DNA from 2 places in the Streptomyces sp. NPDC001717 genome. Region 2 is predicted to be linked to the other one. Evidence: riboswitches for the same ligand, from Rfam matches in the RefSeq annotation. Region 2 holds a riboswitch; the other holds the start of a gene.

Region 1 (3,967 bases), on a different contig from region 2:
TTCTCGATACCGCGCTTGAGGGCCATCGGGTTGGCACCGGCGGCCACGTTGCGCAGACCCTCGCGGACGAGCGCCTGGGCGAGGACGGTGGCGGTGGTCGTACCGTCGCCGGCGACGTCGTCCGTCTTCTTGGCGACTTCCTTGACCAGCTCGGCGCCGATCTTCTCGTACGGGTCCTCGAGCTCGATCTCCTTGGCGATGGAGACACCATCGTTGGTGATCGTGGGGGCGCCCCACTTCTTCTCAAGGACGACGTTGCGACCCTTGGGGCCAAGGGTGACCTTGACGGCGTCGGCGAGCTGGTTCATCCCACGCTCGAGGCCGCGACGGGCCTCCTCGTCGAACGCAATGATCTTGGCCATCTGAAGTGGTCCTCCCGGACAGCGGTGGATTGCTCCTGGACCGCGCCCGCGCCCGCGACGGACGGCCTGCGTGTCCGGCGGTTCCTTCCCGCCGGACCCTGCGGGCCTCACCGACCCGGTCCTCGTTCAGTAGCACTCTCAACCGGAGAGTGCTAACGCCAATGATTAGCACTCGACCCCTGTGAGTGCAAGCGGCTTCGAAGAAGCCCCATTGAGGGGTGGCGGTCGGGTGACGGGTGGGAGCAAGCGGCTTGGGGCAAGACCGGGCCGACGGCCCAAGGGGCGTCCGACAAACGCACGAGGGGCCCGCATCCCTCCTCGGATGCAGGCCCCTCGTCGTGCGTGCGCGTACGCGGGTGCGCGCGTACGTACGTGTCGCGTCGGTGGTCGATCGCTCCGGGACTCAGCCGAGTGCGAGCTTGACCATGTCCGCCTGCGGACCCTTCTGGCCCTGCGAGATCTCGAACTCGACCCGCTGACCCTCTTCAAGGGTGCGGTATCCGTCCATCTGGATGGCGCTGTAGTGGACGAACACATCCGCACCACCGTCGACCGCGATGAAGCCGTAGCCCTTCTCCGCGTTGAACCACTTGACGGTGCCCTGAGCCATGCCTAACTCCCCTATTACTGGCCCTTGCGCGGGAACGCACTTCGCGTTACCGGGTCAGAACTTGCGTCGGAACGCGTCGACCGAGGCTGAATGTATCTGCGCGGATGCTGTCTGCAACAGGTCAATCCGACGAGAAATCTGGACACCCAGATACATTGAAATGAAGTGAAAATTTGGCATATTCCAGGGCAACTCGGGCCCGACATGTCTCGCCAAAGCCCCATACCGCACCCGCACATTGACCAGATGTCGACCCTCACGCGACCCGTTCATATGCGCCGGGCAAGAACCGCGGAGGGGACTTCCCCAACTCTACCGTGCCCAATCAAGCAGAATTGCCCCCTCCGCTTTCAGCGGAGGGGGCAATTCTATTTATGGAGATCCTGTCGACGACCCGCCGGCGACGGGTCAGCAGCCGCCCGCGACGGCCGGGATGATCGAGACGCCCGCACCGTCCGGCGTCGCCGCCTCCAGCCCGCCCTCGAAGCGCACGTCGTCGTCGTTCACGTAGACGTTCACGAAGCGACGGAGCTTGCCCTGGTCGTCCAGGACGCGCGCGGCGATGCCCGGGTGGTTCTTCTCCAGCGACTCGATGACCTCGGCCAGGGTCGCGCCCTCGGCCGTCACCTCGGCGGCGCCGGCGGTGTAGGTGCGCAGGATGGTGGGGATGCGGACGTTGACGCTCATGGCGACACTGCCTTTCCGGTAGTGCGTAGGGAGTGGTCAGGCCAGGCCGGCGGCGCGGAACGCGTCCAGGCTCGGGCGGATGGTGGCGGTCTGGCCGCTGTCGGCGGCCACCGCCTCCAGGGTCTTGAGGCCGTCACCGGTGTTCAGGATCACGGTGGTCAGCGTCGGGTCGAGCAGGCCGTTCTCGATGAGCTTCTTCGTGACGCCGACGGTCACGCCGCCCGCGGTCTCGGCGAAGATGCCCTCGGACTGCGCGAGGATCTTGATGGCCTCGACGACCTGCTCGTCGTTGACGTCCTCGACCGCGCCGCCGGTGCGGCGGGCGATGTCCAGGACGTACGGGCCGTCGGCCGGGTTGCCGATCGCCAGGGACTTGGCGATGGTGTTCGGCTTCTGCGGGCGGACCACGTCGTGACCGGCCTTGAAGGCGGCGGACACCGGGGAGCAGCCCTCGGCCTGGGCACCGAAGATCTTGTACGGCTTGTCCTCGACGAGGCCGAGCTTGATCAGCTCCTGCAGACCCTTGTCGATCTTCGTCAGCTGGGAGCCGGACGCGATCGGGATGACGATCTGGTCGGGCAGCTGCCAGCCGAGCTGCTCGCAGATCTCGTACGCCAGGGTCTTGGAGCCCTCGCCGTAGTACGGGCGCAGGTTGACGTTGACGAAGCCCCAGCCCTCGCCCAGCGGGTCGCCGATGAGCTCGGAACAGAAGCGGTTGACGTCGTCGTAGTTGCCCTCGATGCCGACCAGGTCGCCACCGTAGACACCGGCCATGACGACCTTGCCCTGCTCCAGGTCGTGCGGGATGAACACGCAGGAGCGGAAGCCGGCGCGGGCGGCCGCGGCGCCGACGGCGCCGGCCAGGTTGCCGGTGGAGGAGCAGGAGAGCGTGGTGAAGCCGAACGCGCGGGCCGCCTCGACGGCGATGGCCACGACGCGGTCCTTGAAGGAGTGCGTCGGGTTGCCGGAGTCGTCCTTGACGTAGAGCTTGCCGGTGACGCCGAGCTCCTTGGCCAGGTTGGCCGCGTCGACGAGCTTGGTGAAGCCGGGGTTCAGGCTGGGCTTGGAGGCCACGTCCGCGGGGACGGGCAGCAGCGGGGCGTAGCGCCAGATGTTGTTCGGGCCGGCCTCGATCGCGGCGCGCAGGGCCTCGGGGTCACCGGTGGGCAGGTCGTAGGCGACTTCCAGCGGTCCGAAGCACTCGACGCACGCGAAGATGGGACCGAGCTCGAAGCGGGTGCCGCACTCGCGACAGGAGAGACCGTTGGCGGGTCCGAGGTCAACAGAGGTGGCGACAGTCTGTGCAGCCATGATGGCGAGGCCCTTTCTCCTCATCTTCCCCATGGCGCACTTCGCCATGAGACGGAATTGGCACCTTCCCTAGCCGGGGACCCCGCGGGATGCGTATCGCATCGCGAGAACCGACTGGAGGGTTGCCGGGGCTTCAACGGGCCGTGTCCCTCTGCCCCTCTGGATGAGCGGTATGGCACCGGCACACGCGCTCTATGGCGCGCCGGTGCGTTTGTTCGCGGGGACCCCCGGCATGCGGCGGTCCTTCGCGTTGTTCAAGACTGTAACCGAAGGTCCGGGCGGGTGAGACTGCTGTCCGAACCGCGAGATGGATCACATATCGCACCATAACGCCGAAACGCAGGGAGTGCTGAGGGTGCTGGAAGAGGTGGAGCGCTGGCTGGCAGACCGCTCCTGGTCAGCCGCCGACCGACCGCTCGACCAGCTGCTCGACCGGAAACGGGCGGCGGGCACCACGGTCAGCGTGGTGCTGCCCGCGCTCGACGAGGAGCCGACGGTCGGGACGATCGTGGAGACCATCCGGCGCGAGCTGATCGAGGGGCTGCCGGTCCCGCTGGTCGACGAACTGGTGGTAATCGACTCGGGCTCCAGCGACCGGACGGCCGAGGTCGCCGCGAAGGCCGGCGCCCGGGTGGTGCACCGCGACGACATACTGCCGCGGATCCCGGCGCTGCCCGGCAAGGGCGAGGTGCTGTGGCGCTCGCTGCTGGCGACCACCGGGGACATCGTCTGCTTCGTCGACGCCGACCTGCGGGACTTCTCGGCGTCCTTCGTCTCCGGGATCGTCGGACCGCTCCTCACCGAACCGGACGTGCAGTTCGTCAAGGCGATGTACGACCGCCCGCTCGGGGACGCCCCCGGCCAGGGCGGCCGGGTCACGGAGCTGGTGGCCCGCCCCCTCCTCAACCTGCACTGGCCGCAGCTGGCCGGTTTCGTGCAGCCGCTGGGCGGCGAGTACGCCGTACGCCGCTCCCTGCTGGAACGCCTCCCCTTCCCC
Region 2 (3,967 bases):
AGAGATCCGGCAGGGACTCCCCCGGACGGACCGGACGGCCTTCGGCCAGGTGGAAGACGTAGCCGCGCAGGTACTCCGACAGGGGCCCGTCGATGTGGGCCGCATAGGCCCGCGCCCCGGCCGCCGTGTCGCGGAACTCCTCCCGTTCCGACGTCGCCCACGCGCCCCAGCCCACTCCCATGGCCCACTCCCGCACCCGGCCGCGCTCCCGCCACCAGTCGCGGACCAGCTCGGGCGTCCAGTGGGCGTCGCCGTCGTGGTGGTAGCCGAGGAGGGTCTCCTCGGTGGCGGCCGCGTATAGGTCCCGCACCTCGTGCGGCGCTCGGGGCTGGCGGTAGACGAACTCCTGGCCGTACTGGTCGTCGTACAGGACGAGGTCCGGCGCGTGCAGCCGCCCCGTCAGGCAGGTGTCGGTCTCCGCCCCGTAGAACGGGCCCGGTACGTTCAGCCAGTTGCGCTGCTCCCAGCGCCCCGCCCAGGGGCCGGTGACTCCGTGGGACCTGGCGAACGCGGCGTCGGGCGCGAGGCCGGTCAGTGTGGGGATCGGATCCCAGTAGCTCATGGTCGTGGTCCTGGTCCGGCCCGCTCAGACGGCCGGGACGCAGCGGCCCTCTTCGGTGCGGTACTGCCACTTCGCACCGTCCGTGACGAGTTCCTTCACCGCGTGGACGAAGCGGTCCACGTGCTCGTCGGGGGTGCCCGCGCCGAAGCTGACGCGGATCGCGTTCAGCGAGCGCTCCCCCGGCGCCGCCTCCGGCGCTCCGCACTCGCCCTGGGCCTGGGGCTCGCTGCCCAGCAGGGTGCGGACCAGCGGGTGGGCGCAGAAGAGGCCGTCGCGGACGCCGATGCCGTACTCGGCCGACAGGGCCGCGGCGAAGTGGGAGCTGTTCCAGCCGTCCACGACGAAGGAGATGACGCCGACGCGCGGGGCGTCGTCCCCGAAGAGGGACAGGACGCGGACCGCCGGGACCTCGGCCAGGCCGGCGCGGACCTTGCCGATGAGCTCCTGCTCGCGGGCGACCAGCGTGTCGAAGCCGGCCTCGGTCAGCGCCCGGCAGGCGGAGGCGATGGAGTAGACGCCGATGACGTTCGGGGAGCCGGCCTCGTGGCGGGCCGCCGTGGTGTGCCATTCGACGTCGACGCCGCCGTCCTCGCGCCGGGCGACCTTGCGGGAGGCGCCGCCGCCGGCCAGGTACGGATCGGCCTGCTGGAGCCAGTCCGCGCGGCCGGCGAGTACGCCCGAGCCGAACGGCGCGTACAGCTTGTGGCCGGAGAAGGCGACCCAGTCCACGTCGAGGTCCTGGACGGAGACGGGGTGGTGCGGGGCCAGCTGGGCGGCGTCGAGCACGATCCGCGCGCCGTGGGCGTGCGCGGCGGCGGCGAGTTCCTTCACCGGCCACAGCTCACCGGTGACGTTGGAGGCGCCGGTGACGCAGACCAGGGCGGGACCGTACGGGTCGCGGTCGGCCAGCGCGCGCTCCAGGGTGGCGACGGCCTCGTCCGGGGTGCGGGGGGCGTTGAGGTAGCTGACCTGCGCGTTCGTCCACGGCAGCAGCGAGGCGTGGTGTTCGGTCTCGAAGACGAAGACCTGGCAGTCGGCGGGGAGGACGGCGGCGAGCAGGTTCAGCGAGTCGGTGGTGGAGCGGGTGAAGACCACCTGGTCGGAGGGGCGGCAGTCGAGGAACTCGGCGACCGTGGCCCGGCTCTGCTCGAAGAGGTCGGTGGAGAGCTGCGAGAGGTAGCCCGCGCCGCGGTGGACGCTGCCGTAGTAGGGGGCGTACGCGGCGACGTCGTCCCAGACGCGCTGGAGGGCGGGGGCGCTGGCCGCGTAGTCGAGGGCCGCGTAGGTGACCTCGCCGCCGGTGACGAGCGGGACGGTGACGTCCCGGCCGAGGACCGCGAGCGGTTCGGCACAGGCGGGGTCGACGGTGGCGGCGGCAGCGGCGGTGGCGGCGTTCAGGGTCGCGGACATGGCGGTATCTCCCGGCAGGCAGGGCGGAATGGCTTCGGTGTGCCCGTACGCGGGTACGGCGGCGCTGCGGCCGTCCGGGGTACGGGAGAGACCTCGGAGGAGAAGTGGGGACGTACGCGGGTGTGCGGAAACGACCCTGATCCGAGGGTTGAAGAAGGGGCGGAGTCGCCCTATCGCATTCGCTTGCTCACGGAAAACGCTCCTCGATAGACCAGGACCCCTGGTTTCGAGGGATCCGCGCTTGCCGTAGGCCTTGCTGCCTACGACCTGGTCATCACCCGGGGCACCCCGCCACGGAAGGAGGGTTGCCGGACAGCAAGCCGGGGCCTAAACGCTGTCACTCGTGACCTGATCCGCATCCTGCCACAAGATCGACCGAACGCAAGACCCCGGTCCACATGCTGGACCGGGGTCGTCGCTTTCTCGCCGTTCTCGCGCAGCCCGGCTGCGGCGGGCCTACCGGTTGGTGGCCGTCACCCACCGCTCCAGGGCGGCCCGCGCGGAACCCGAGTCGATCGACTCGGCCGCACGGGTGATGCCGGCCGCGATCTCCTCCTCCAGCGTGCCGGTGCCCGGGTCGAGGGCGACCAGCGCCGCCGCCGAGTTCAGCAGCACCGCGTCGCGGACCGGGCCGGTCTCGCCGGCCAGCAGTCGGCGGGCGACGTCCGCGTTGTACGAGGGGTCCGCGCCGGCCAGCGCCGAGACGTCGACGAGGTCGATGCCGACGTCCCGCGGGTCGAAGGACTGCTCGGCGACCTTGCCGTCCCGGACCCACCAGACGTGCGACGTGGCCGTGGTGGTCAGTTCGTCGAGGCCGTCGTCACCGCGGAAGACCAGCGCGGACGAGCCCCGCTCGGCGAGCACGCCCGCCACGATCGGGGCCACCCGGGGGTCGGCGACACCGGTGGCCTGGGCCCGTACGCGGGCCGGATTGGTCAGCGGGCCCAGGAAGTTGAAGGTGGTGCGGATGCCCAGTTCCTTGCGGGCGGCCGCCACGTGCCGCAGGGCCGGGTGGAACTTGACCGCGAAGCAGAAGGTGATGCCGGCTTCCTCCGCGACCTCCACGACCCGCTCCGGGGTGAGGTTGAGGTTGACGCCGAGCTTCTCCAGCACGTCCGAGGAACCGCTCGCGGAGGACGCGGCCCGGTTGCCGTGCTTGACGACCTTCGCGCCGGTTCCGGCCACCACGAGCGCGGACATCGTGGAGATGTTCACCGTCTTGGCGCCGTCGCCACCGGTGCCGACGATGTCCACCGTGCGGCCCGGCACCTCGATGAGGTTGGCGTGCGCGTACATGGCCCGTACGAGACCGTTGATCTCGTCGACCGTCTCGCCCTTGGCCCGCAGCGCGACCGCGAAGCCGGCGATCTGGGCGTCGGTGGCCTCTCCCCGCATGATCCGGTCCATGGCCCAGGCGGTGTCGTCGGCACTCAGGTCACGGCCGGTCAGCAGGGCGTCGAGGACGCCCGGCCAGCCGCGGGCCGCCACGCTGTCGCCGCCCGCCGGGGTCACAACGTTCATGGTCCGCTCCTGCTGCTCGTCAGAGATCCACGTCGAATGGGAAGGGCTTCAGCCTATCCAGCCCCGGGGACGGCAAAGAGCCCCGTCCAGACACTGGACGGGGCTCTCGCCGTGGCGACACCAGGACTGACCGAAATCAGTCCCTCATGCGGTCAAGCGGGGATCAGTGGTGGCCGTGGCCGGACTGGATCTCCTTGTACTCCTCCACCGTGGGCTTCATGATCTGGTTGCCCTCGGCGTAGAAGCCCTTGCTGAGCTTCGCGCGCAGCTTCTCGCCGGCCTTCACCTTGCGCTCGACACCGTTCTCGTCGACCGTCGGGCCGATCTCGATCGGCTTGTACTGCTCGTGCGAGGTGAGCGTGTGCAGCTTGCCCTGCGGCAGCGGCTCGTGGACCTCGACGAACTCACCGTGCGGCAGACGCTTGATGATGCCGGTCTCGCGACCGTGCAGCACCTTGTCGTGGTCCCGGCGCT

What was found. A riboswitch is a leader RNA that binds a small molecule or an ion and turns the genes downstream of it on or off. The one in region 2 is predicted to bind S-adenosylmethionine.
Region 1: another riboswitch for S-adenosylmethionine. It lies ahead of thrC (threonine synthase); the one in region 2 lies ahead of ACFYZL_RS37405 (aminotransferase class V-fold PLP-dependent enzyme).

Annotation. Positions count from the first base shown of each region.
Region 1 covers NZ_JBIAUK010000001.1:47,672-51,638, reverse strand. Annotated here, with positions in the region: gene groL (chaperonin GroEL) at 1-362, opposite strand, end outside; gene ACFYZL_RS00255 (cold-shock protein) at 766-972, opposite strand; gene ACFYZL_RS00250 (MoaD/ThiS family protein) at 1,381-1,659, opposite strand; gene thrC (threonine synthase) at 1,696-2,970, opposite strand; SAM riboswitch class I at 2,988-3,140, opposite strand; gene ACFYZL_RS00240 (glucosyl-3-phosphoglycerate synthase) at 3,326-3,967, shown strand, end outside.
Region 2 covers NZ_JBIAUK010000043.1:24,891-28,857, reverse strand. Annotated here, with positions in the region: gene ACFYZL_RS37410 (ferredoxin) at 1-562, opposite strand, end outside; gene ACFYZL_RS37405 (aminotransferase class V-fold PLP-dependent enzyme) at 587-1,960, opposite strand; SAM riboswitch class IV at 2,205-2,321, opposite strand; gene trpD (anthranilate phosphoribosyltransferase) at 2,429-3,493, opposite strand; gene ACFYZL_RS37395 (cytochrome bc complex cytochrome b subunit) at 3,657-3,967, opposite strand, start outside.